4 regions of the Kosakonia oryzendophytica genome follow, and region 2 is predicted to be linked to each of the others. Evidence: predicted binding sites of a transcription regulator. Region 2 holds the regulator's gene; each other region holds the start of a gene.
The links. The regulator sigma-54, encoded in region 2, starts transcription at its own class of promoters, with help from an activator protein. The targets are predictions, from matches to a motif close to GTTGGCACANNTTTCGCTNT.
Positions count from the first base shown of each region.

Region 1: glnA (glutamate--ammonia ligase) is a predicted target of sigma-54. The motif match lies at 4,396-4,415, and genes of this name have one in related genera.
Region 3: hycA (formate hydrogenlyase regulator HycA) is a predicted target of sigma-54. The motif match lies at 2,151-2,170, and genes of this name have one in related genera.
Region 4: glnK (P-II family nitrogen regulator) is a predicted target of sigma-54. The motif match lies at 3,025-3,044, and genes of this name have one in related genera.

Region 1 is NZ_CP115659.1:5,046,591-5,052,335, reverse strand. Features, by position in the region: gene O9K67_RS24290 (YshB family small membrane protein) at 1-52, opposite strand, end outside; gene glnG (nitrogen regulation protein NR(I)) at 163-1,572, opposite strand; gene glnL (nitrogen regulation protein NR(II)) at 1,581-2,630, opposite strand; gene glnA (glutamate--ammonia ligase) at 2,897-4,306, opposite strand; gene typA (ribosome-dependent GTPase TypA) at 4,687-5,745, shown strand, end outside.
Region 2 is NZ_CP115659.1:583,292-589,036, forward strand. Features, by position in the region: gene elbB (isoprenoid biosynthesis glyoxalase ElbB) at 43-696, shown strand; gene mtgA (monofunctional biosynthetic peptidoglycan transglycosylase) at 759-1,424, shown strand; gene npr (PTS phosphocarrier protein NPr) at 1,425-1,697, opposite strand; gene rapZ (RNase adapter RapZ) at 1,694-2,548, opposite strand; gene ptsN (PTS IIA-like nitrogen regulatory protein PtsN) at 2,594-3,085, opposite strand; gene hpf (ribosome hibernation promoting factor) at 3,166-3,453, opposite strand; gene rpoN (RNA polymerase factor sigma-54) at 3,477-4,910, opposite strand; gene lptB (LPS export ABC transporter ATP-binding protein) at 4,959-5,684, opposite strand; gene lptA (lipopolysaccharide ABC transporter substrate-binding protein LptA) at 5,691-5,745, opposite strand, start outside.
Region 3 is NZ_CP115659.1:1,072,431-1,078,175, reverse strand. Features, by position in the region: gene hycC (formate hydrogenlyase subunit 3) at 1-945, opposite strand, end outside; gene O9K67_RS05145 (4Fe-4S dicluster domain-containing protein) at 942-1,550, opposite strand; gene hycA (formate hydrogenlyase regulator HycA) at 1,649-2,116, opposite strand; gene hypA (hydrogenase maturation nickel metallochaperone HypA) at 2,316-2,663, shown strand; gene hypB (hydrogenase nickel incorporation protein HypB) at 2,667-3,539, shown strand; gene O9K67_RS05125 (HypC/HybG/HupF family hydrogenase formation chaperone) at 3,530-3,802, shown strand; gene hypD (hydrogenase formation protein HypD) at 3,802-4,923, shown strand; gene hypE (hydrogenase expression/formation protein HypE) at 4,920-5,745, shown strand, end outside.
Region 4 is NZ_CP115659.1:3,944,574-3,950,318, forward strand. Features, by position in the region: gene tesB (acyl-CoA thioesterase II) at 1-620, shown strand, start outside; gene tnpA (IS200/IS605 family transposase) at 706-1,140, opposite strand; gene amtB (ammonium transporter AmtB) at 1,316-2,602, opposite strand; gene glnK (P-II family nitrogen regulator) at 2,633-2,971, opposite strand; gene O9K67_RS19150 (SmdB family multidrug efflux ABC transporter permease/ATP-binding protein) at 3,228-5,006, opposite strand; gene O9K67_RS19155 (SmdA family multidrug ABC transporter permease/ATP-binding protein) at 4,999-5,745, opposite strand, start outside.

The DNA of each region.
Region 1 (5,745 bases), 660 kb from region 2:
ACGCGCCAGCTTCGACGCCTGTCGTAACCATATTGATGAATGATTCCAGCATGATGAACTCCCCCGTGAACGGGCAAGATCATACTTAACTGCGAGTAACAGTAAAGTGTGAAATTGCAGCAATTTGCACTGGCAATTCAATCTTTACATTTCTACTGCCGTCTACTCCATTCCCAGCTCTTTCAGCTTACGCGTCAGGGTATTGCGGCCCCAGCCGAGCAAGCGCGCCGCTTCCTGTTTATGCCCTTGTGTATGCCGCAGTGCGGTGGTCAGCAGCGTCCGCTCCATCTCTGGTTGCGCTTCAGAGAGCAGATTTTGATGACCGGAACGCAACGCGCGATCCGCCCATTGCGCCAGCAGGGTCGCCCAGCTGTCCGGCAGACTCTGTGATGGATTATCCGGCGCGGTCGTTTCGAAAAGCTCAGCAGGGAGATCCTGAATCAGGACTTCCTGACCTGCAGCCATTACCGTCAGCCAGCGGCAGGTATTTTCGAGCTGACGCACGTTCCCGCCCCAGGGCAGACGCGTTAACGCCGCTTCTGTTTCAGGGTGGAGTTGCTTGGTTTCCACCCCCAGCTCACGGGCTGCAACCTGCAAAAAGTGCCGCGCAAGGCGAGGGATATCTTCCCGACGTTCGCGCAGCGGTGGCAGGTGCACGCGAATAACGTTCAGACGATGGAATAAGTCCTCACGGAATTTCCCTTCCTGAACCCGCAGCTCAAGGTTCTGGTGCGTGGCTGCGATAATGCGTACATCGACTTTTACCGGTGCGTAACCGCCCACGCGATAGAACTGGCCATCAGCCAGTACACGCAGCAAACGGGTCTGCACATCCAACGGCATATCGCCGATTTCGTCGAGAAACAGCGTCCCCCCGTCGGCCTGTTCAAAACGGCCCTGACGCACAGTATTCGCGCCGGTAAAGGCCCCTTTCTCGTGACCAAACAGTTCAGACTCGATCAAATCTTTTGGGATGGCGGCCATATTTAGCGCAATAAACGGCGCCTTAACCCGTGGGCTATGGCGATGCAGCGCATGTGCGACCAGCTCTTTACCCGTACCGGATTCACCATTAATCAGCACGCTGATGGACGAGCGCGACAGGCGACCTATAATGCGGAACACATCCTGCATTGCCGGGGCTTCGCCGATGATGTCAGTTGTCGGGCCGCTGGCCTGTACATTACGCGGTTGCTGCTGTTCCTGATAATGGCTGATTGCACGCTCGACCAGCGCAACCGCTTCATCAATATCAAATGGCTTGGGCAGATAATCAAACGCCCCTTGTTGATAGGCGCTAACGGCGGCATCCAGATCGGAATGTGCGGTCATAATGATGACCGGAAGCATCGGATGGCGCTGTTTTATCTGTTTCAGTAACGCAAGTCCATCCATCCCTGGCATACGAATATCCGAAAGCAGTACATCAGGGGTTTTGGTGGTTAGCGCATCTAGCACTTCATTGGCACTTTCAAATGTTGTACAACTCAAGCCTGCCCCGGTGAGCGCGCGTTCAAGCACCCAACGGATGGAGCTATCGTCATCAACGATCCAGACTATCCCTCGTTGCATAAACACCTCTACTTCCGAATAGGCAGGTAAACCGAAAATTCGGTATGTCCTGGCCAACTGGTAAATTCAATTTTGCCAGAATGTTGATCGATCAAATTGCGTGCGATAGATAACCCAAGCCCGGTGCCGCCTTCACGCCCGCTCACCATTGGATAGAACAGGGTATCCTGGAGATGCGAAGGAATACCCGGACCGTTATCTTCCACATCTATTCTCGCCGCCAGGCGATAGCGCACACCGTGCAGCGTTAGCTGGAAAGCGGTGCGGGTACGTAAAATGATCTCGCCGCCTTCCGGGCCCAGCGCTTGCAACGCATTGCGGACAATATTCAGTAAAACTTGCTCGATTTGGTCGGGATCGTGAGCCAGTTCCGGCAGGCTGGGATCGTAATCGCGGACCAGCGTGACGTTATCCGGCAGCTCCATCGACACTAAATTCACCACACGTTCGGCAACCTTATGAATGCTTTCGGTCACATGCATTCCAGGCTGCTGCGGGCCAAGCAGACGATCCACCAGGTTGCGCAGGCGGTCGGCCTGCTCAATGATCACTTTGGTATATTCCAGCAATGCCGGGTCGGGCAGTGCTTTACTCAGCAACTGCGCGGCGCCACGTAGTCCACCCAGTGGGTTTTTGATTTCATGGGCCAGTCCACGCACCAGGTCGCGCGCGGCGACTTGTTGGGCGTGCTGGAGCTGCTCCTGACTCAGACGTCGCTGGTTATCCATTGGCGCCATTTCCAGCAGGATCAAACCCTCCGGCAAACGTTGCGCCGTCAGTGAAAGTATGTGTGAACGCCCGTCAATGACGAGTGTTACTTCGTTATCGGTAAACCCCTGTCCGGCGTGCAGACTTTCCCGCATCAGATCGATGTTCAGTGAAAAGTAGCTCAGTAATTCAGGTAGAGGTGTGCCAAATAACTTACGTGAACTCTGCGCCAGTAATTGTTGCGCAGCCGGATTCGCGTAATGCACTGCCAGTTCATCATCAACCAGCAAGATGCTGTTGATTAAAGAATTGAGGATCTGCCCAGCATCGGGCAGCACGCCACTTGCCATTCAGCAGTCTCCCGGAAAGTTGCACTAATTTAGTGCAGTATAGCTTTTTATCGGTAAAAAGCGCGATAGATCAGGTTGTTGGTGGAGAAAAAAGCCCATCCTGGGATGGGCTAAAAAGTTCCACGGCAACAAATCCTCTGGCGTCTTTCTCGCCGTAACTGCGTTGGCTGCCTTCGCTCACCCCGGTCACATAGTTATCTATGCTCCCGAGGATTCGCTCAGTTGCCGCCTTACTACGACAAGAAGTCCGCTGAGTATTAAATTTATTAAACGCTGTAGTACAGTTCGAACTCTACCGGGTGCGGCGTCATGCGAACGCGGTCGTTTTCTTCGGTACGCAGAGCGATGTAAGCATCGATCGCGTCGTCAGTGAACACGCCGCCAGCAGTCAGGAACTCGCGGTCAGCGCTCAGTGCGTTGAGCGCTTCTTCCAGAGAGCCTGCAACCTGCGGGATTTCTTTCGCTTCTTCAGCCGGCAGATCGTACAGGTTTTTGTCCATGGCTTCGCCCGGATGGATTTTGTTTTTAATCCCATCCAGACCCGCCATCAGCAGTGCTGCGAAGCACAGGTACGGGTTCGCTGCCGGATCCGGGAAACGCACTTCAATGCGACGTGCTTTCGGGGAAGCAACCACCGGGATACGGATAGAAGCAGAACGGTTACGGGCAGAGTAAGCCAGCATTACCGGCGCTTCGTAACCCGGGACCAGACGTTTGTAGGAGTTGGTGGTTGGGTTAGACAGGGCGTTGATGGCTTTCGCGTGTTTGATTACGCCGCCAATGTAGTACAGCGCTGTTTCAGACAGACCTGCATATTTGTCGCCAGAGAACAGGTTGGTACCGTTCTTGGACAGGGACATATGGCAGTGCATGCCGGAGCCGTTATCACCGAACATCGGTTTCGGCATAAAGGTTGCGGTTTTACCGAAACGGTGCGCAACGTTGTGCACAACGTATTTGTAGATCTGAATTTCGTCCGCTTTTTTGGTCATGGTGTTGAAGCGGGTTGCCACTTCGTTCTGACCTGCTGTTGCCACTTCGTGGTGGTGAGCTTCAACAACCAGGCCCATTTCTTCCATCACCAGACACATGGTGGAACGCAGGTCCTGAGCAGAGTCAACCGGTGGAACCGGGAAATAACCGCCTTTCACTGCCGGACGGTGACCTTTGTTACCACCTTCGTATTTGGTAGAGGAGTTCCATGCGCCTTCGATATCGTCGATAGCGACGCTGGAGCCAGAAATTGAGCTGCCGAAGCGAACGTCGTCAAACAGGAAGAATTCCGGCTCTGGCCCGAACAGAACGGTGTCTGCAATGCCGGTAGCGCGCAGGTACTCTTCAGCACGTTTTGCGATGGAGCGCGGGTCACGGTCGTAACCCTGCATGGTGCCAGGTTCCAGAATATCGCAACGGATGATCAGTGTAGGTTCTTCGTAGAACGGGTCAATGACAGCGGTAGTCGCGTCCGGCATCAGCACCATGTCGGATTCGTTGATGCCTTTCCAGCCACCAATCGAAGAACCATCAAACATTTTACCTTCTTCGAAGAAGTCGGCATTGACCTGATGGGCTGGGATAGTGACGTGCTGTTCTTTACCTTTGGTATCTGTGAAGCGCAGATCAACAAACTTCACTTCGTGCTCATTCAGCATCGTCAAAACGTGTTCAGCGGACATACTTAAACTCTCCCGGATTTGTCATTGTCGTCGTGGTAACGAGGTCTTCAAATACTACGTAAACCTGGCGTTGTTGCCGTAAAATAGTTAAAGCGAAATCTATGCCAACTTTTAAATGCCCCTAAAAAGGCGTTATCATGCACGGTATCGTGCAAAAGGGCTGCACCATGATGGTTAAGCTGCACCAATATAGTGCTTCTATGTGAATATTGGGCACTATATTGGTGCAATTTTCGTTAAATGCCCCTTTTAACGCTCCGTGAAAGCGATCACAAAGCAACTCTGCAATACTTGTTTGCGGAGGATGTTTGTGATCCTGTTTAGTCCTTCGATTAATACGTGTACAATAACGCGCTATTTCTAATGCCTGAGGCAAAGTTGTGATCGAAAATCTGCGTAACATCGCCATCATTGCTCACGTTGACCACGGTAAAACGACCCTGGTTGACAAGCTGCTGCAGCAATCCGGTACGTTCGACGAACGTGCTGAAACACAAGAGCGTGTGATGGACTCCAACGATTTGGAGAAAGAGCGTGGGATTACTATCCTCGCGAAAAACACCGCTATCAAATGGAATGATTACCGTATCAACATCGTTGATACCCCAGGGCACGCCGACTTCGGTGGTGAAGTTGAGCGTGTTATGTCCATGGTTGATTCCGTGCTGCTGGTGGTTGACGCATTTGACGGCCCGATGCCGCAAACGCGCTTCGTGACCAAAAAAGCATTTGCCCATGGCCTGAAACCGATTGTGGTAATCAACAAAGTTGACCGCCCTGGCGCGCGTCCTGACTGGGTTGTTGACCAGGTCTTTGACCTGTTCGTTAACCTGGATGCGACCGACGAGCAGCTGGACTTCCCGATCGTTTACGCTTCTGCGCTGAACGGTATCGCGGGCATGGACCACGAAGACATGGCTGAAGACATGACCCCGCTGTACCAGGCGATTGTTGACCATGTACCGGCGCCGAACGTTGATCTGGACGGCACCCTGCAGATGCAAATCTCTCAGCTGGATTACAACAACTACGTTGGTGTAATCGGCATTGGTCGTATCAAGCGCGGTAAAGTGAAACCGAACCAGCAGGTCACTATCATTGATAGCGAAGGCAAAACCCGTAACGGTAAAGTCGGTAAAGTACTGACTCACCTGGGGCTGGAGCGTATTGATAGCGAAGTTGCAGAAGCGGGCGATATCATTGCGATCACCGGTCTGGGCGAGCTGAACATCTCTGACACCATCTGCGATCCGCAAAATGTAGAAGCGCTGCCGGCGCTGTCTGTTGATGAACCGACTGTGACCATGTTCTTCAACGTCAACACCTCTCCGTTCTGTGGTAAAGAAGGTAAGTACGTGACTTCACGTCAGATCCTCGACCGTCTGAACAAAGAGCTGGTGCACAACGTTGCGCTGCGCGTGGAAGAAACCGAAGATGCG
Region 2 (5,745 bases):
ATTTTTAATTATCGACAGTACGTTGCATAAGGGATGAGCAAAATGAAAAAAGTGGGCGTTATTCTCAGCGGCGCAGGTGTTTATGATGGATCAGAAATTCATGAGGCTGTCATAACACTGCTGGCTATCGCACGCAGTGGTGCACAGGCTGTCTGTTTTGCGCCTGATAAAAGCCAGAGCGACGTTATCAATCACCTTACTGGTGAAGCGCTGGCTGGTAGCCGTAATGTACTGATTGAGTCCGCCCGTATTGCGCGTGGCGCGATCCAAAATCTGGCACAGGCATCAGCAAACGATCTGGATGCGCTGATTGTTCCGGGCGGTTTTGGCGCGGCCAAAAATCTGAGTAATTTTGCCAGCCAGGGCAGCGAATGCGTGGTCGATAGTACGTTAAAACAACTGGTGCTTGAGATGCACAAGGCGGGGAAACCGCTGGGTTTTATGTGTATTGCCCCTGCGATGCTGCCGAAGATTTTCGATTTTCCGCTACGTCTAACCATTGGAACAGATATCGATACCGCTGAGGTGCTGGAAGAGATGGGGGCGGAACACGTTCCCTGCCCGGTGGACGATATTGTTGTCGATGAAGAGAACAAAGTGGTGACCACGCCTGCATATATGCTGGCGGAAGATATCGCTCAGGCGGCGACAGGTATCGAAAAACTGGTGGCGCGGGTGCTGGTGCTGACCGAATGAAGACGGTGTTTCGCGGCCCGCTGAAAACTATCCTTAAGCGACTTCTCCTGCGGTTTTTACTGATGCTGGCTATCTTCTGGGGCGGCAGCATTGTGCTGTTCAGTTTCCTGCCCGTGCCATTCTCTGCGGTGATGGTGGAGCGCCAGCTGGGTGCGTGGTTAACCGGCGACTTCGGTTACGTGGCGCATTCTGACTGGGTCAGTATGGATGACATTTCTCCGTCGATGGCGCTGGCGGTGATCGCGGCAGAAGATCAGCGTTTCCCCGAACACTGGGGGCTGGATCTTCCGGCGATCCAAAAAGCGCTTTCCCACAATGAGCGCCATGAAAATCGCATCCGCGGCGCATCGACGATTTCTCAGCAAACGGTAAAAAACCTACTGCTCTGGGATGGAAAGAGCTGGGTGCGTAAAGGACTGGAAGCGGGGCTGACGCTAGGCATGGAAACCGTCTGGAGCAAACGTCGGATCCTCACTGTTTATCTGAATATCGCCGAATTTGGCGAGGGAATTTTTGGCGTAGAAGAGGCGGCTCAGCGCTATTTCCATAAGCCCGCCAGTCGGTTGTCGATGTCTGAAGCGGCGCTGCTGGCCGCGGTGTTACCCAATCCCATTCGCTTTAATGCAGGCGCGCCGTCAGGTTATGTTCGTAGCCGACAGGCATGGATCATGCGTCAGATGCGCCAGTTAGGGGGCGAGGAATTCTTGCAGCGTAACAAGCTGTATTGACTAGTCTTCGTCAAAGCCCGCATTAAACAGGGCAATCACTGCCGCCAGGGCTTCAACTTCCTGGGGACCGTTTGCCACAATTTCTATCTGCCGCCCTTTCGCGGAGTCCAGCATCAGCAAGGCAATAACGCTGCTGGCTTCCGCCTCGGTGCCTTCATCATTTCGCAGCAGTACTTCTGCATCGAAGCCCTGCACCAGTTCAAACAGTTTCATCGCCGGGCGCGCGTGCATGCCCAGCTTATTGGTGATTTCAACAGTTTGTTTTACGGTCATGTTTTGCGTTTTTCCAGCGTACGGTGACGGGATTGAACGTTTTTACCGCGCGAACGGAAATAATCCGCGAGCTGTTCGGCGACATACACAGAGCGGTGTTTACCACCGGTACAACCGATAGCCACGGTCAGGTAGCTGCGGTTATTGGTTTCCAGCATCGGCAGCCACAACTCAAGGTAGCTGCGTGTCTGGTAGATAAAGTTGTGGACTTCGGTATGACGATCAAGAAACGCGGCGACAGGTTTGTCGAGACCGGTCATCGGGCGCAGTTTGGGATCCCAATGTGGGTTAGGCAGAAAACGCACGTCAAACACATAGTCTGCATCAATAGGGATGCCATGTTTAAAGCCGAACGATTCAAACACCATCGTCAGTTCACGCTCACGTTTACCCAACAGGCGCGTGCGTAGCATTTCTGCCAGCTCATGCACCGACATCTCAGAGGTATCGACGATCAGATCCGCGCGGGAACGCAGCGGCTCCAACAGGTTACTTTCTTCGTCGATGGCGCTTTCCAACGACAGATTTTTACTGGAAAGCGGGTGCAGACGACGGGTGTCGCTGTAACGACGGATCAGGGTGTTGCGATCGGCATCCAGAAACAGTAATTGAGGAGAGAAGGCGTCCGGCAGGCTGCTCATCGCCTGCTCAAAGATTTCCGGGGATTCCGGCATATTGCGCACATCAATACTGACGGCTGCGGAAGTCTGACGGTCGGCAAGCGTGCGCGCCAAATCCGGCAATAACACGACCGGCAGGTTATCGACACAATAAAAACCCATGTCTTCCAGGGCGCGTAGCGCCACTGATTTGCCTGAACCCGAACGACCACTGACGATCATCAGGACCATGAACCATTTCTCCTCAGGACGACTGATAAAAAAGCGGCCTTTCCGTTACGCATCATCACCTTCGCCTTCTGTCTGCGTGATGATCTGATACAGATCTTCATCACTTTGCGCGCTGCGCAGGCGCCGACAAATTGTTTTATCCGCCAGGCGCTTAGCGACCAGCGAGAGCGTATGCAAGTGCGTTTTGGTTTGATCTGCCGGCACCAATAATGCAAACAGTAGATCGACGGGCTGATTATCGATAGCGTCGAAAGCAATGGGCGTTTCGAGTTGGACAAAAACGCCGACGGCGCGAAGCGTGTCTTCTTCGAGCTTACCGTGTGGAATAGCGATACCGTTACCAATACCGGTACTGCCCATTTTTTCACGGGTAAGGATGGCCTCGAAGACGACCTGCGGCGGTAGGCCTAACTGTTTTGCCGCCAGTTCACTGATGATTTCCAGAGCACGTTTTTTACTCTGACAGTGAACGCCGCTACGGGTGCATTCCTGGTTAAGGACATTGCTCAGTTGAAGAGCGGAATCGTTATTCATCATAATTTCACCTAAGCGACGCCAGTGCAGACACCCTACCGGATTGCGGTAGGGTGCGACGCACCAGGCTGACGCCCGGACAATTAGTGTTGTTTCAGTTTATCTTTATGTTTCGTTAGTTGCCGCGCCAGTTTATCAATTAAACCGTCGATTGCAGCATACATATCCTGCCCTTCCGCACTGGCATGAAGCTCCCCTCCATTAACATGGAGCGTTGCATCCGAAGTGTGAGTCACTTTCTCCACTTTCAACACAATATAGACCTGATTAATCCTGTCGAAATACTGTTCAAGCTTGGCGAATTTGCTATTTACAAAGTCGCGGAGAGCATCAGTGATCTCGACGTTCTGTCCTGTGATGTTAAGCTGCATAGTGTCTTCCTTATCGGTTTTGGTCAAACCAGTTGTTTGCGCTGGTTTGACGGCGGAATGGATAAAGATTCTCGATACTTCGCAACGGTTCGCCGCGCCACCATAATTCCTTGATCGGAAAGCAGTGTCGTCAGCTTACTATCGCTCAGTGGTTTCGCAGGGTTTTCTGCGGCGATTAACTTCTTCACCAGCGCGCGAATAGCCGTAGACGAGGCTTCGCCGCCGCCTTCGGTGCTTACATGGCTGGAGAAGAAATATTTAAGTTCAAAAATGCCGCGCGGACTGTGCAGGTACTTCTGGGTCGTCACACGTGAAATGGTGGACTCGTGCATTTCGACGGCCTGCGCGATATCCGCCAGAACCATCGGTTTCATAAACTCTTCACCCTGCTCAAAGAAGGCTTGCTGCTGCTCAACAATGCAGCGGCTAACCCGGAGCAGGGTATCATTACGGCTTTCCAGACTTTTGATCAGCCATTTCGCATCCTGCAAATTGCTGCGGATAAACTGGCTGTCGGCATCGTTACGTGCTCCGGCGCACATGGAAGCGTAGTGCTGGTTGATTTGTAAGCGCGGAATACTGTCGGAGTTCAGCTCCACAGTCCAACGTCCGTTGTGCTTACGCACGAGCACGTCCGGGATCACGTATTCCGGTTCACCGGTCTGGATAGACTGGCCAGGGCGCGGATCCAGCGATTGAATCAGGTTAACCGCTTCTTTCAGCACGTCCTCTTTCAGACGCGTCATACGCATTAGCGTACGGAAGTCATGGTTAGCCAGCAGATCAAGGTGATCGCTAATGATCAATCGTGCTTCTTCACACCACGGTGTCTCTTTCGAAAACTGCGAAAGCTGGATCAGCAAGCAGTCGCGCAGATCCCGCGCAGCTACGCCAACCGGATCGAAACGCTGTATGCGTTTAAGTACGGCTTCGACTTCGTCAAGACCCACCTCTTCATTGCCCATGCTTTCGAGGATATCTTCGAGCGATACGGTCAGATAGCCCGTATCGTCAACAGCATCCACAATGGATGTTGCAATTGCGCGATCGGTGTCGGAGAACGGCGTCAGTTCTACCTGCCACATCAGGTAGTCCTGCAGCGACTGGGTGGTTTCACCTTGATAAATGGGCAGTTCGTCATCAAGGTAATCATTGCTGCTGCCGGAGGGGGTTCCTGCGGTGTAGATCTCGTCCCAGCTTGCATCCAGCGGCAGCTCGTCGGGCATCTCTTTTTGTTCAAGCGCGTCGACGGTATCCAGGCCTTCATTATCCTGGTTTTGTTGGGCATCCACTTCTTCGTGAAGATCGGTTTGCTCCAGCAATGGATTACTCTCCAGCGCCTGCTGAAGTTCCTGCTGAAGTTCCAACGTGGACAACTGCAACAAACGAATTGCCTGCTGCAGTTGTGGCGTCATGGCTAGCTGTTGGCTAAGCCTTAGTTGCAAACCTTGCTTCATATTCAGAGCAGCACTCTCCGACAAAAAACGTCAATAATCTCTACCCTATCAGAGTCTGAAGTCTTCCCCAAGATATACGCGCTTAACGTGTTCGTCTTCAAGGATTTGCTGCGGTGTCCCGTGAGCAATTAAATGCCCCTGGCTGACGATGTAAGCGCGTTCGCACACTGCCAATGTTTCGCGGACATTATGGTCGGTAATCAGCACGCCCAGGCCGCTGTCGCGCAGGTGTTCGATGATACGTTTAATATCAATGACCGAAATGGGGTCAACGCCCGCAAACGGTTCATCCAGCAGAATAAATTTCGGGTTAGCCGCCAGCGCGCGGGCAATTTCCACACGACGACGTTCACCACCGGACAACGCCTGCCCCATGCTGTCTCGCAGATGCTCAATATGGAACTCTTCCATCAACTCTTTGGCACGATCATCACGCTGTTCAGCCGTCAGGTCATCACGAATTTGCAATACTGCCATCAGGTTGTCGTACACGCTCAGGCGGCGAAAAATAGAGGCTTCCTGCGGTAAATAGCCAATGCCACGACGCGCGCGCGCATGCAGCGGCAGCAGACTGATATCTTCCTCATCAATAATGATGTTGCCTGCATCGCGCGGCACAATGCCTACCACCATGTAGAATGTGGTGGTTTTCCCTGCACCGTTAGGACCGAGAAGGCCGACGATTTCGCCAGAGTTTACCGTCAGACTGACGTCTTCAACAACGCGGCGGCCTTTATAGGCTTTGGCGAGATTCTTTGCAGTTAATGTTGCCATAACGAATTAGTTACTCTTTTTTTGCGCCGGAGCCGGGGTTTTGCTGTTGCTCTTATCCTGC
Region 3 (5,745 bases), 490 kb from region 2:
CGCAATCAGCGCCGGTTGCCGTAACGCCAGGCCGGTGACACCTGCGCCAAGGCCGAGCAGGATAATGCCGATGTTCTCCAGCGTGTGGTACGCCAGCAGGCGCTGAATGTTATGCTCCATCAGCGCATACAGCCCGCCGACAAAGGCCGTGACCATGCCAAGCACCAGCAGCAGTACGCCCCACCAGAGCGGTGGCTGGCCGCCGAGCAGCGACAGACTGAGAATGCCGAACAGACCGATTTTCATCACCACGGTGGAAAACAGCGCGGCGGCCGGAGCCGGCGCATTAGCATGCGCCTGCGGTGCCCAGGCGTGCAGTGGAATGATCCCCGCCAGCAAACCAAAACCTATCACCCCCAGCAGCCAGATATCGCTGTCGGGTGTTTGCGCACTCAGTAGCAGCAAACTCAGTGTGTGATAGCGTTGCCATAACAGCCAGCAGGCTATCGCCAGCAGCGCCGTGCCCAAGCGTCCCATGGCGAACCACAGCTTGCCAGACTCACTGCAGCCGGTGAGAAATACCGCGCTGAGCGCCATGATCTCCACCATCACCACCAGCGCACCGAAATTCGCCGCACTCACTGCGCATAGCGCAGCGGCCATCAGCAAATTGATCAGCAGACCGTTGGCTTTTACCGCATCGTGGCGATGCCACTGGATGTTATAGAGGCTGGTGAAACCGCCGCACACGCCCAGCGTAATCAGCCAGACCGCACTTAACGGCGTGACCAGCACCTGATACTGGATAAGGGGGATCGTTCCACTGACGGAGTGCCCCCCCAGCAGCGCCATCCCACCTGCCGCCGTTGCCATCACGCAACCTACCGTACCGCCAAGCCCGGCGAGCAGACCGCTGAGCGCTTTCGCCGGTGTAAACAGATACGCCAGCGCCGCCGCGCACACCAGCACCGCGATGGCGTCACTTAACAAAGAGAGGATCGTCATTTCGCACTCCGGTTTTGCGACTGAAACAGCGATAAATCGCCGTAGTCAGTGGTAAGGGTAAGTTCGCGTTTGCGTCGGCTGGCGAGGGCAAGATCGCGGTTATTCACCAGGTGCAATGCCTTGGTCGGACACATGCGTACGCAGGCCGGACCTTGCTCATCGAAATGGCAGAGATCGCACTTCACGGCGATAGCCCGCACGCCCGGCACCCAGTCCAGCAGCGAGCTGACGCGCGCAGGCGCTGGCGGTGCGGCGGGCGCTTTTGGCGAGTTGACGTTGGCGGGAATATCCAGCGGGCGGCTACCGGAAAACTCGATAGCGCCAAACGGACAGGCAATCGCGCACAATTTGCAGCTCACGCACAGACTTTCATTAAGCTGCACCGCGCCCTCCACACGGTTAATCGCGTTGACCGGGCAAACGCCCGCACAGGGCGCATCTTCACAGTGGTGGCACTGCTGCGGCGCAGATTCATTTTCGTTACGCATCACACGCAGTCGCGGCATCGCCTGCAACCCCTGCGCGCGGTGCGTCTCGGCGCAGGCGGCTTCACAGGTATGGCAGCCAATACACAGCGAAGCGTCGGCAATTACAAAACGGTTCACCAGCACATCCTCAGGTGATTCACCCACGTTACGGGCGGTCATTTATGACGAAACGTGTCGCTCAAGGTGTCACTTTCGACACTTGTCGACACCCAAACTCAGGCCAGTGCAGGCGCGTGCGCGTTGCGGGCAAGCGCCGTAAGCGTTACCGGCGAGTCTGTCTCCATGGCGGCATAGAGGTTGTTGTAAACGTCGGCGATCGCGTCCAGGTAGTGGTTCAGTACTTTTTCGCGATCGCGGTTGCTGATAACACCATCAATCAGGCCATCGCTGCTGAGCTGCGCCTGAGCAATAACGCGCGGCTCGCCGCCGTCTTTGCCGGCAATGGCGTACTCAATGGTGTGACCGTTAAATCCCCCGACAAGGGTGACAGAGAGTGTGAAGTGTTCGAACAGCACAAAGCAGAGTTGCTGTTCCGGCGCACAGCCGATGGCATGGTGCAATCGTGCTTTGGACAGGGTAATTCCCTGAACCAGCGTATTACAGTAATGGCGCCACTCTTCCTGCAGACGGTGATGCCGTCCGGCAATGAAGTCCGCCTTTTCGCTAATTTCCCAAATCGTCATGTCAGCTTACCCGGTTAATTGAAACAACGGCGGTAAAGCATCATCCATGCCAAATTTTAATTTCATGATTTTTAAGGAAATTAAGACAAAACCTTCGCCATTTCGACGTGTCATTTCGTCATGTTCGACATCGTCACCGTGACTTTAACCACGCTGGCACTCTTATTGCATTAACGCGGCAAAGTCCTAAGGAGGCGTTATGCACGAAATCACATTATGTCAGCGGGCGCTGGAAGTGATTGAACAACAGGCGCGGGCAAACGGCGCACGTCGGGTGACCGGCGTGTGGTTAAAAGTCGGCGCATTTTCCTGCGTCGAAACCGAGGCTTTAACGTTTTGTTTTGATCTGGTGTGCCGTGGCAGCCTGGCGGAAGGTTGTACACTGCATATCGAAGAACAACAGGCGGAGTGCTGGTGTGAGTCATGCCAGCAGTATGTGACGTTGCTAACCCAGCGCGTGCGCCGCTGTCCACAATGCCACAGCGACCAACTGCACATCGTCGCCGACGACGGAATGCACATTCAGCGACTGGAAATTGAGGAGTAAATAATGTGTACAACATGTGGTTGTCAGGACGGTAACCTTTATATAGAGGGTGATGAACATAACCCGCATTCCGCATTTCGCGGTGCGCCGTTCGCCCCGGCAGATCGTCCGGCGCTAAAAATTACCGGCGTCAAAACTCGCGAATTTAATCCAACCGAGCTGGATAACGGTGACCTGCATTACGGTCATGGCGAAGCTGGCACCCATGCGCCAGGCATGAGCCAGAAACGGATGCTGGAAGTGGAAATCGATGTACTGGATAAAAACAACCGCATCGCCGCCCGCAACCGCGCCCGTTTCGCCGCGCAACAGCAACTGGTGCTGAACCTTGTCTCCAGTCCCGGATCCGGCAAAACCACCCTGCTGACGGAAACCCTCGAACGCCTGAAAACCCGCGTTCCGTGTGCGGTGATCGAAGGGGATCAGCAAACGGTGAACGACGCCGCACGCATCCGCGCGACCGGCACCCCCGCCATTCAGGTGAACACCGGCAAAGGGTGTCATCTTGATGCGCAAATGATTGCCGACGCCGCGCCGCGCCTGCCGCTCGCCCACCAGGGCATTCTGTTTATCGAAAACGTCGGAAACCTTGTCTGCCCGGCCAGTTTCGATCTGGGTGAGCGCCATAAAGTGGCCGTACTGTCGGTCACCGAAGGGGAAGACAAGCCGCTGAAATACCCGCATATGTTTGCCGCTGCATCGCTGATGCTGCTGAACAAAGTCGACCTGCTGCCGTACCTCAATTTTGATGTCGACAAATGCATCGCTTACGCCCGCGAAGTCAATCCGGACATTGAAATCATCCTTATTTCCGCCACCCACGGCGAAGGCATGGATCGCTGGATCGACTGGCTGGAGACGCAACGATGTGTATAGGCGTACCGGGGCAAATCACGGCCATTAACGGTCTGCAAGCCAAAGTAGACGTCTGCGGCATTCAACGCGATGTGGATCTTACGCTGGTGGGCAGCGAGGATGAAAACGGGCAGCCGCGGCTTGGGCAGTGGGTGCTGGTGCATGTGGGTTTCGCGATGAGCATGATTAACGAAGAAGAAGCCCGGGATACGCTGGCGGCACTGCAAAATATGTTCGACGTTGAACCGGATGTCGGCGCTCTGCTGTTTGGTGAGGAGAAATAATGCGATTTGTCGATGAATACCGCGCCCCGGAGCAGGTGATGCAGCTTATCGCCCATCTGCGTGAACGGGCGGCGCATCTCTCTTATACGGCGGCGCGCCCGCTGCGCATTATGGAAGTGTGCGGTGGCCATACCCACGCTATTTTCAAATTTGGCCTCGACCAGCTACTGCCGGAGAATATTGAGTTCATTCATGGTCCCGGCTGCCCGGTCTGCGTCCTGCCGATGGGGCGCATTGATACCTGCGTTGAGATAGCCAGCCACCCGGAAGTGATCTTCTGCACCTTTGGCGACGCGATCCGCGTGCCGGGGAAAAACGGGTCGCTGTTGCAGGCGAAAGCCCGTGGCGCAGATGTGCGCATCGTCTATTCGCCGATGGATGCGCTGGCGCTGGCACAGAACAATCCACAGCGCAAAGTGGTGTTTTTCGGGCTGGGATTCGAAACCACCATGCCTGCCACCGCCATTACGCTCCAGCAGGCGAAAGCCCGCAATGTGGACAATTTTTACTTCTTCTGCCAACACATCACCTTGATCCCCACGCTACGCAGCCTGCTGGAGCAGCCGGATAACGGCATCGACGCTTTCCTTGCCCCCGGCCACGTCAGCATGGTGATCGGCACCGACGCCTATACGTTTATTGCCGATGACTTCCAACGCCCGTTAGTGGTGGCAGGGTTTGAACCGCTTGACCTGCTGCAAGGCGTGATCATGCTGGTTGAACAGAAAATTGCCGCCGCCAGTCGGGTGGAAAACCAGTACCGCCGTGTGGTGCCGGATGCCGGGAACCATCTGGCTCAGGCCGCCATCGCGGATGTGTTTGCCGTCAATGGCGACAGCGAATGGCGCGGTCTGGGGATCATTGGCGAGTCGGGCGTGCACCTGACGGCAGAGTATCAACGTTTCGATGCCGAAGCGCATTTTCGCCCGGCGGTGCAGCAGGTGTACGACGATCCGCGCGCCCGCTGCGGCGATGTGCTGACCGGTCGATGCAAACCGCATCAGTGCCCGTTGTTTGGCAACACCTGCAACCCGCAAAGCGCCTTTGGCGCACTGATGGTCTCGTCGGAAGGCGCGTGCGCCGCCTGGTATCAATACCGTGCTCAGGAGTGTGAAGCATGAAGGAAGTTCAACTCGCCCACGGTAGCGGCGGTCAGGCGATGCAGCAGTTAATCAGCCAGCTGTTTCTGGAAGCCTTCGCCAACCCGTGGCTGGCGGAGCAGGAAGATCAGGCACGGCTGGACCTGGCTGCACTGGCGGCCGGAGGCGACAGACTGGCCTTCTCCACCGACAGCTATGTGATTGACCCGCTCTTTTTCCCCGGCGGTGACATTGGCAAACTGGCGGTCTGCGGCACGGCCAATGATATTGCCGTCAGCGGCGCGACACCGCGCTTCCTCTCCTGCGGTTTTATTCTCGAAGAAGGCCTGCCGATGGAGACGCTGAGAAGCGTGGTTGAAAGCATGGCGGCCACCGCCCGTAGCGCCGACATCGCTATTGTCACCGGCGACACCAAAGTGGTGCAGCGCGGCGCGGCAGACAAACTGTTTATCAACACAGCGGGCATTGGCGCTATTCCCACGACTATCCACTGGGCAGCGCAGTCACTGCAACCGGGCGATGTGTTACTGGCCAGCGGCACGCTGGGGGATCACGGTGCCACCATTCTCAACCTGCGTGAAGGTCTGGGGCTGGATGGCGAACTGATCAGCGACTGTGCGGTGCTGACACCTTTGATTGCCACCCTGCGCGATATCCCCGGTGTTAAAGCCCTGCGCGATGCCACACGCGGCGGCGTGAACGCGGTCGCGCACGAGTTTGCCGCCTCATGCGGTTATGGTATTGAACTGAATGAACGGGATTTACCGGTAAAACCGGCAGTGCGCGGCGTGTGCGAACTGCTGGGGCTGGATGCACTCAACTTTGCTAACGAAGGCAAACTGG
Region 4 (5,745 bases), 1.8 Mb from region 2:
TGCGAGATGGCAACAGTTTCAGCGCCCGTCGGGTGGCGGCCGTGCAAAATGGCAAGCCGATTTTCTATATGACCGCCTCGTTTCAGGCGCCTGAGCAAGGTTATGAACATCAGAAAACCATGCCTTCTGCGCCACCGCCGGACTCGTTGAAGTCCGAAACGGAGATCGCCCGCGATCTCTCCCATCTGTTGCCGCCAATGGTCAAAGAGAAATTCATCAGCGACAAACCACTGGAGATCCGCCCGGTTGAGTTTCATAACCCGCTGAAAGGCCATGTTGCCGGTCCTGAGCGTCAGGTATGGGTGCGCGCCAATGGTCCCGTGCCGGAAGATTTTCGTGTCCATCAGTACCTGCTGGGTTACGCGTCTGACTTCAATTTCCTACCGGTTGCCCTACAGCCTCACGGCGTGGGTTTTCTTGAGCGCGGTATGCAGGTCGCTACCATCGATCACTCTATGTGGTTCCACCGTCCGTTTAATATCAACGAGTGGTTGCTCTACAGCGTGGAGAGTACTTCGGCTTCCAGCGCGCGCGGCTTTGTTCGCGGCGAGTTTTACACTCAGGATGGTGTGCTGGTCGCCTCCACAGTGCAGGAAGGCGTGATGCGTAATCGTGGTTAATCGCCAGAAAGTAAAAGACCACCTTCTTAGAAGGTGGCTTTTGAGAATGCCCCCTGTAAGGGGGGCTATTGTCACTTTCCGCTTACTACTCTAGCAATTCCATTTGCTGTTCATGTATTTGTTCCGTTTTCTCCTGATGCCTCACATATCGTCTGATAATTTCCTCGTTCACACCGACAGTATCTACAAAGTAGCCACGTGACCAAAAGTGGTTGCCCCATAGCTTCTTTCTTATGTGTGGGAAACGATTGTAGAGTCTGATTGCGCTGCGACCTTTCAGATGCCCCATTAGAGTTGATATCGAGATTTTCGGCGGGACTATTACGACCAGATGTACATGATCTGGCTGAACATTTAGCTCCAGAACCTCACAATCCTTTATTCCGCAGAGAATGTAGATTGTCCTGTAAAGTTCCTTGCCCAACTTATCTTTCAGGATTCTGAAACGGTACTTAGGCGTCCAGACTATGTGGTATTTACAACGCCAATATACATGTGATGAACTCCTGTAAAGCCCCATGTCGGTTTGTCTCCTTTTACTTGTGGTGAGTAAGCAGAGATATTCCGGCATGGGCATTCTTCAGGCTATAGCCTTACAGGATCAATCACCACCTCCCCAGGAGGTGGTTTAGGGGTGACAATGAAAAGCCTCCCATCGGGAGGCTTTTTTATGCTCAGGAGATAACGTCACTCAATCAGGCGTTGTAGGCGTTTTCGCCATGGCTGTTCACATCCAGACCTTCACGCTCTTGATCTTCCGGTACACGCAGACCCACTGTCATGTCGGCCAGTTTGTAGCCGATAAAGGCCACCACACCGGACCACACAATAGTGATAGCGATACTTTCTAACTGCACCAGTACCTGGTGGCCCATGGTGACACCCTGGGCATAACCTACGCCGCCCAGAGACGTGGAGGCGAAGATACCGGTCAGGATACAACCGACGATGCCACATACACCGTGCACACCAAATACGTCACATGGATCATCGACACGCAGCATACGTTTCAGTGCGGTAACGCCCCACAGACCTGCCAGACCAGCAATCAGACCGAGGATCAGCGCACCACCCACACCAATGTAACCACAAGCCGGGGTTACGCCAACGAGACCGGCAATAGCACCAGAACAAGCCCCCAGCAGAGACGGTTTACCACGCATTGCCCACTCACCAAATACCCATGAGAGCACAGCCGCAGCCGTTGCCACCACCGTGTTCACAAATGCCAGGCCTGCGATTTCATTCGCCGCAGCGGCAGAACCGGCGTTGAAACCAAACCAGCCGACATACAGGATCGCGGTACCGGTGAAGACCATCGGCAGGTTGTGGGGTTTAAACGCTTCTTTGCCAAAGCCCACACGTTTGCCAATCAGGTAAGCACCGACCAGCCCGGCGATAGCGGCGTTGATATGTACAACGGTACCGCCCGCGAAGTCCAGCGCGCCATCAGTCGCCAGCAAACCGCCACCCCATACCATGTGCGCAATCGGCACATAGGAAAGCGTCAGCCATACCACCACGAAAATCAGCACCGCAGAGAAACGAATACGCTCTGCCAGCGCGCCAACGATCAGACCGACTGTGATGCAGGCGAAAGAGCCCTGGAACGCAACATGAATGTACTGATAAATGGTGCCCATCACAGCGGTCAGCTCAATATTTTTCAGCATCACCCAGTCAAAGTTGCCGAAGAAGCCGTTGCCGGTGCCGAACGCCAGCGAGTAACCGTAAACCACCCACAGAACGCACACCAGTGCGAATGTTACGGTAACCTGCGTCAGCATGGAGAGGACGTTCTTGCCACGGATCAGACCGCCATAAAACAGCGCAATGCCCGGAATCGACATGAACAGCACCAGCGCGGTGCAGATCATCATAAAGCCGTTGTCCGCTTTGTCCGCAACAGCGGGAGCCGCCATTGCCAGACCCGGCAGGAGTGCCAGGGAAGCGAGCGTTGTTTTTAATGTTGTGTTCTTCATTTTTCCATCCCTATCACTGTGTGCCTGGTATTACAGTGCCGCTTCGTCGGCTTCGCCGGTACGAATACGAATGACGCGTTGCAGCTCGGCAACGAAAATTTTGCCGTCGCCAATCTTTCCGGTGTAGGCCGCTTTGCTGATGACATCGATCACTTCATCAAGCTGATCATCAGCAATCGCCACATCAATTTTCACTTTCGGCAGGAAATTGACGCTATATTCCGCACCGCGGTACAACTCGGCATGACCCTTCTGACGTCCGAAACCTTTTACTTCTGTTACGGTCAGCCCTTGAATACCAATAGAAGACAGTGCTTCACGAACGTCTTCGAGTTTGAATGGCTTAATCACCACGGTAACCAGCTTCATAGATCCCCCTCCAGTCGAAATTCGATAATGGCCGCAGCTAATACATAAGAGATATTGCAAGCGGTGTGCCAAAAATGAAAACGGGGAGGATTTCAGTTTGTTAGTGCGTGCGGACGGGGAAAAGGTGAAAAAGGCAAAACGCAGGTAATGGTTCGGAATGTTCCTGGCAAAGAAAAACGCACCACGATAGTGCATGGTGCGTTACTTTTTTGCACCAACAGAGAAGAGTCTCAGTGGCGTGCTTAATTTTGGTGCATTACGCGATAAGCGACTCTTCGCGCGCGCTGGCCGCCAACTCTTCACCCGCCAGTTGCAATTGATACATCTGCCAGTAGCGTCCTTTCGCCGCAAGCAATTGTTGATGCGTACCGCGCTCAACAGCCTGGCCGCGATGGAGCACCAAAATGGTTTCAGCCTCGACAATCGTCGACAATCTGTGGGCAATCACCACTAACGTTGTCTGTTCCCGGACAGCGGCCAGCGCCTGTTGGATCGCCTGTTCAGTCCCGGAGTCGATATTGGCTGTCGCCTCATCCAGGATGAGGATCTGCGGCGTATCCACCAGCACACGCGCCAGCGCCAGCAACTGCTTCTGTCCAACGGACAGATTATTGCCCTGCTCACCCAGCCGCGTATAAATACCCTCGCTCATCCCCCGTGCCAGCTCCGCCAGTTGCACCACTTCCAGCGCATGCCAGACTTGCGCTTCGCTGATATCACGCCCCAGCGTCACGTTAGCGAAAAAGCTGTCAGCCAGCACTACCGGATCCTGCTGCACCATTGCGATACCTTTGCGCAATGCATCATGGCTAAGCGTAGACAGCGGGCGACCGTCGAGACGGATTTCCCCTTGCGTTAACGGGTAGTATCCCATCAGTAAGCTGGCGAGCGTGCTCTTACCGCTACCCGTGTGCCCCACCAGCGCAACAAAGCTGCGTGGTTCAACGTGCAAGGAAATGTCCTGCAACACCTGCTGATCTTCGCGGTAGGCAAAAGAGACATTTTCAATGTCGATGGCGCCGCTGTGCAGTGGCGTATCATCATCACCGTAAGACTGGCGTGGTCGGTCCATCAGCTCAAATACGCGCTCACCCGCGACCACCGCCTGCTGCAACATCGACTGCTGAGTAGTCAGTTCAATCAAGGGTTCATTCAGACGACCAAGGTAGCTGATAAAGGCGTACAACACCCCGACTTCAACCGTACCCGGAGAAGAGAAACCGAACAGCATCAGCAAGCCGCACAGCACCAGCGCAGAGAAAAGGCTCAACAATGGGCGCAGCAAAAAGCCGTCCAGCCGCAGGGTTTGCATACGCGCGAGGTAATGTGAACGGCTGGCGTCGCCCAGTTGCTCGCCAAATCGCGTCTGCTGACGGAACTGCTGGATCACGCTCATACCGTTAATGATTTCATTAAAACCGTCATTAATATCCGCCAGGTACGCGCGCATCCGCCGCACAATCGGCGTGCTGTAACGCTGATAGATCAGCATCACGATCAGTACAGCCGGGAAGATCGCCATCGCCACCAGCGCCATGCGCCAGTCAAGGCTGAACATCGCCACCAGCATCGCACCAATCAGCGCGGCGCTGCGCAACACCGTTGCCACTACTGTGACGTACAGATCGCGGATCACTTCCGTATCGTTGGTCACACGGGAGATAATTTGCCCGACAGGCTGAACATCAAACTCGCTTAACGGCTGACGTAGCGCGGCGTCCATCACGTCGGTGCGCAGTTGTTGCACTACCCCCACCGCCGCCTGGTTGAACAGTAGCGACTGCGAATAATGCAACAACGCCGCCAACAGTTGCAGGCCGACATACACTGCCGCCATCCCCACCACCAGCCCTAACGGCAGATAGCTCTTCGCCACCATATTGTCGATAAAGTAGCTGATCAACGCCGGGCCAGAGACTTCCGCCGCCGCCGCGACCCACAGCATTAATACCGCTTTCAACAAGGATTTTCGCCATGGCGAGCCATATTTCAGCAGCCGTTTCAGTGTTGGCCACTGTTTACCAAAATTACGCATCGATGGCCTCCTCCGGCGCATCCGTCAGCGCAGCTTCCAGTTGTTGATAACGGTACATGTCACGATACCAGCCTGGCTGGCGGGAAAGTTGCTCATGCTGACCACGCTGAGCGATATGCCCATGTTGCATTACTAAAATTTCGCTGGCTTCCGTCAGCGCCGACAGACGATGGGCACTGATGATCACCGTTCGTCCTTCTCCCCACTGGCGCAGATTGTGCAGAATCTGATGCTCGGTGCGCCCGTCCACGGCGGAGAGCGCATCGTCAAGAATTAAGATCTCCGCATTAAGCAGCAACGCGCGGGCAATAGAGATACGCTGTTTCTGACCACCGGAGAGCATTACGCCGCGTTCACCGACTTCGGTGGCGTAGCCCTGCGGCAGACGCAAAATATCCTCATGCACGCTGGCCAGTCGGGCCACATGCTCGATCTCTTCCTGCGTCGCTCCCGGTTTACCCAGTGCAATATTACTGGCGACGGAATCGGAAAAGAGGAACGGCGTCTGATTCACCACTGCCAGACGACTGCGCCAGGCATCCAGTTTAAGCTGCGGCAGCGGCACTTCGTGAAAACGGATGTCCCCGTCAGTCACATCAAAATGGCGCTGAATTAGCGACAGTAACGTACTTTTCCCTGCGCCTGTCGGGCCGCAAATGCCCAGCATCTGCCCTGGGTTCAGCACCGCACTCACATTGTTCAGCGTAGGTTGTTCCGTTTGCGGGTAACGGAATTCGCG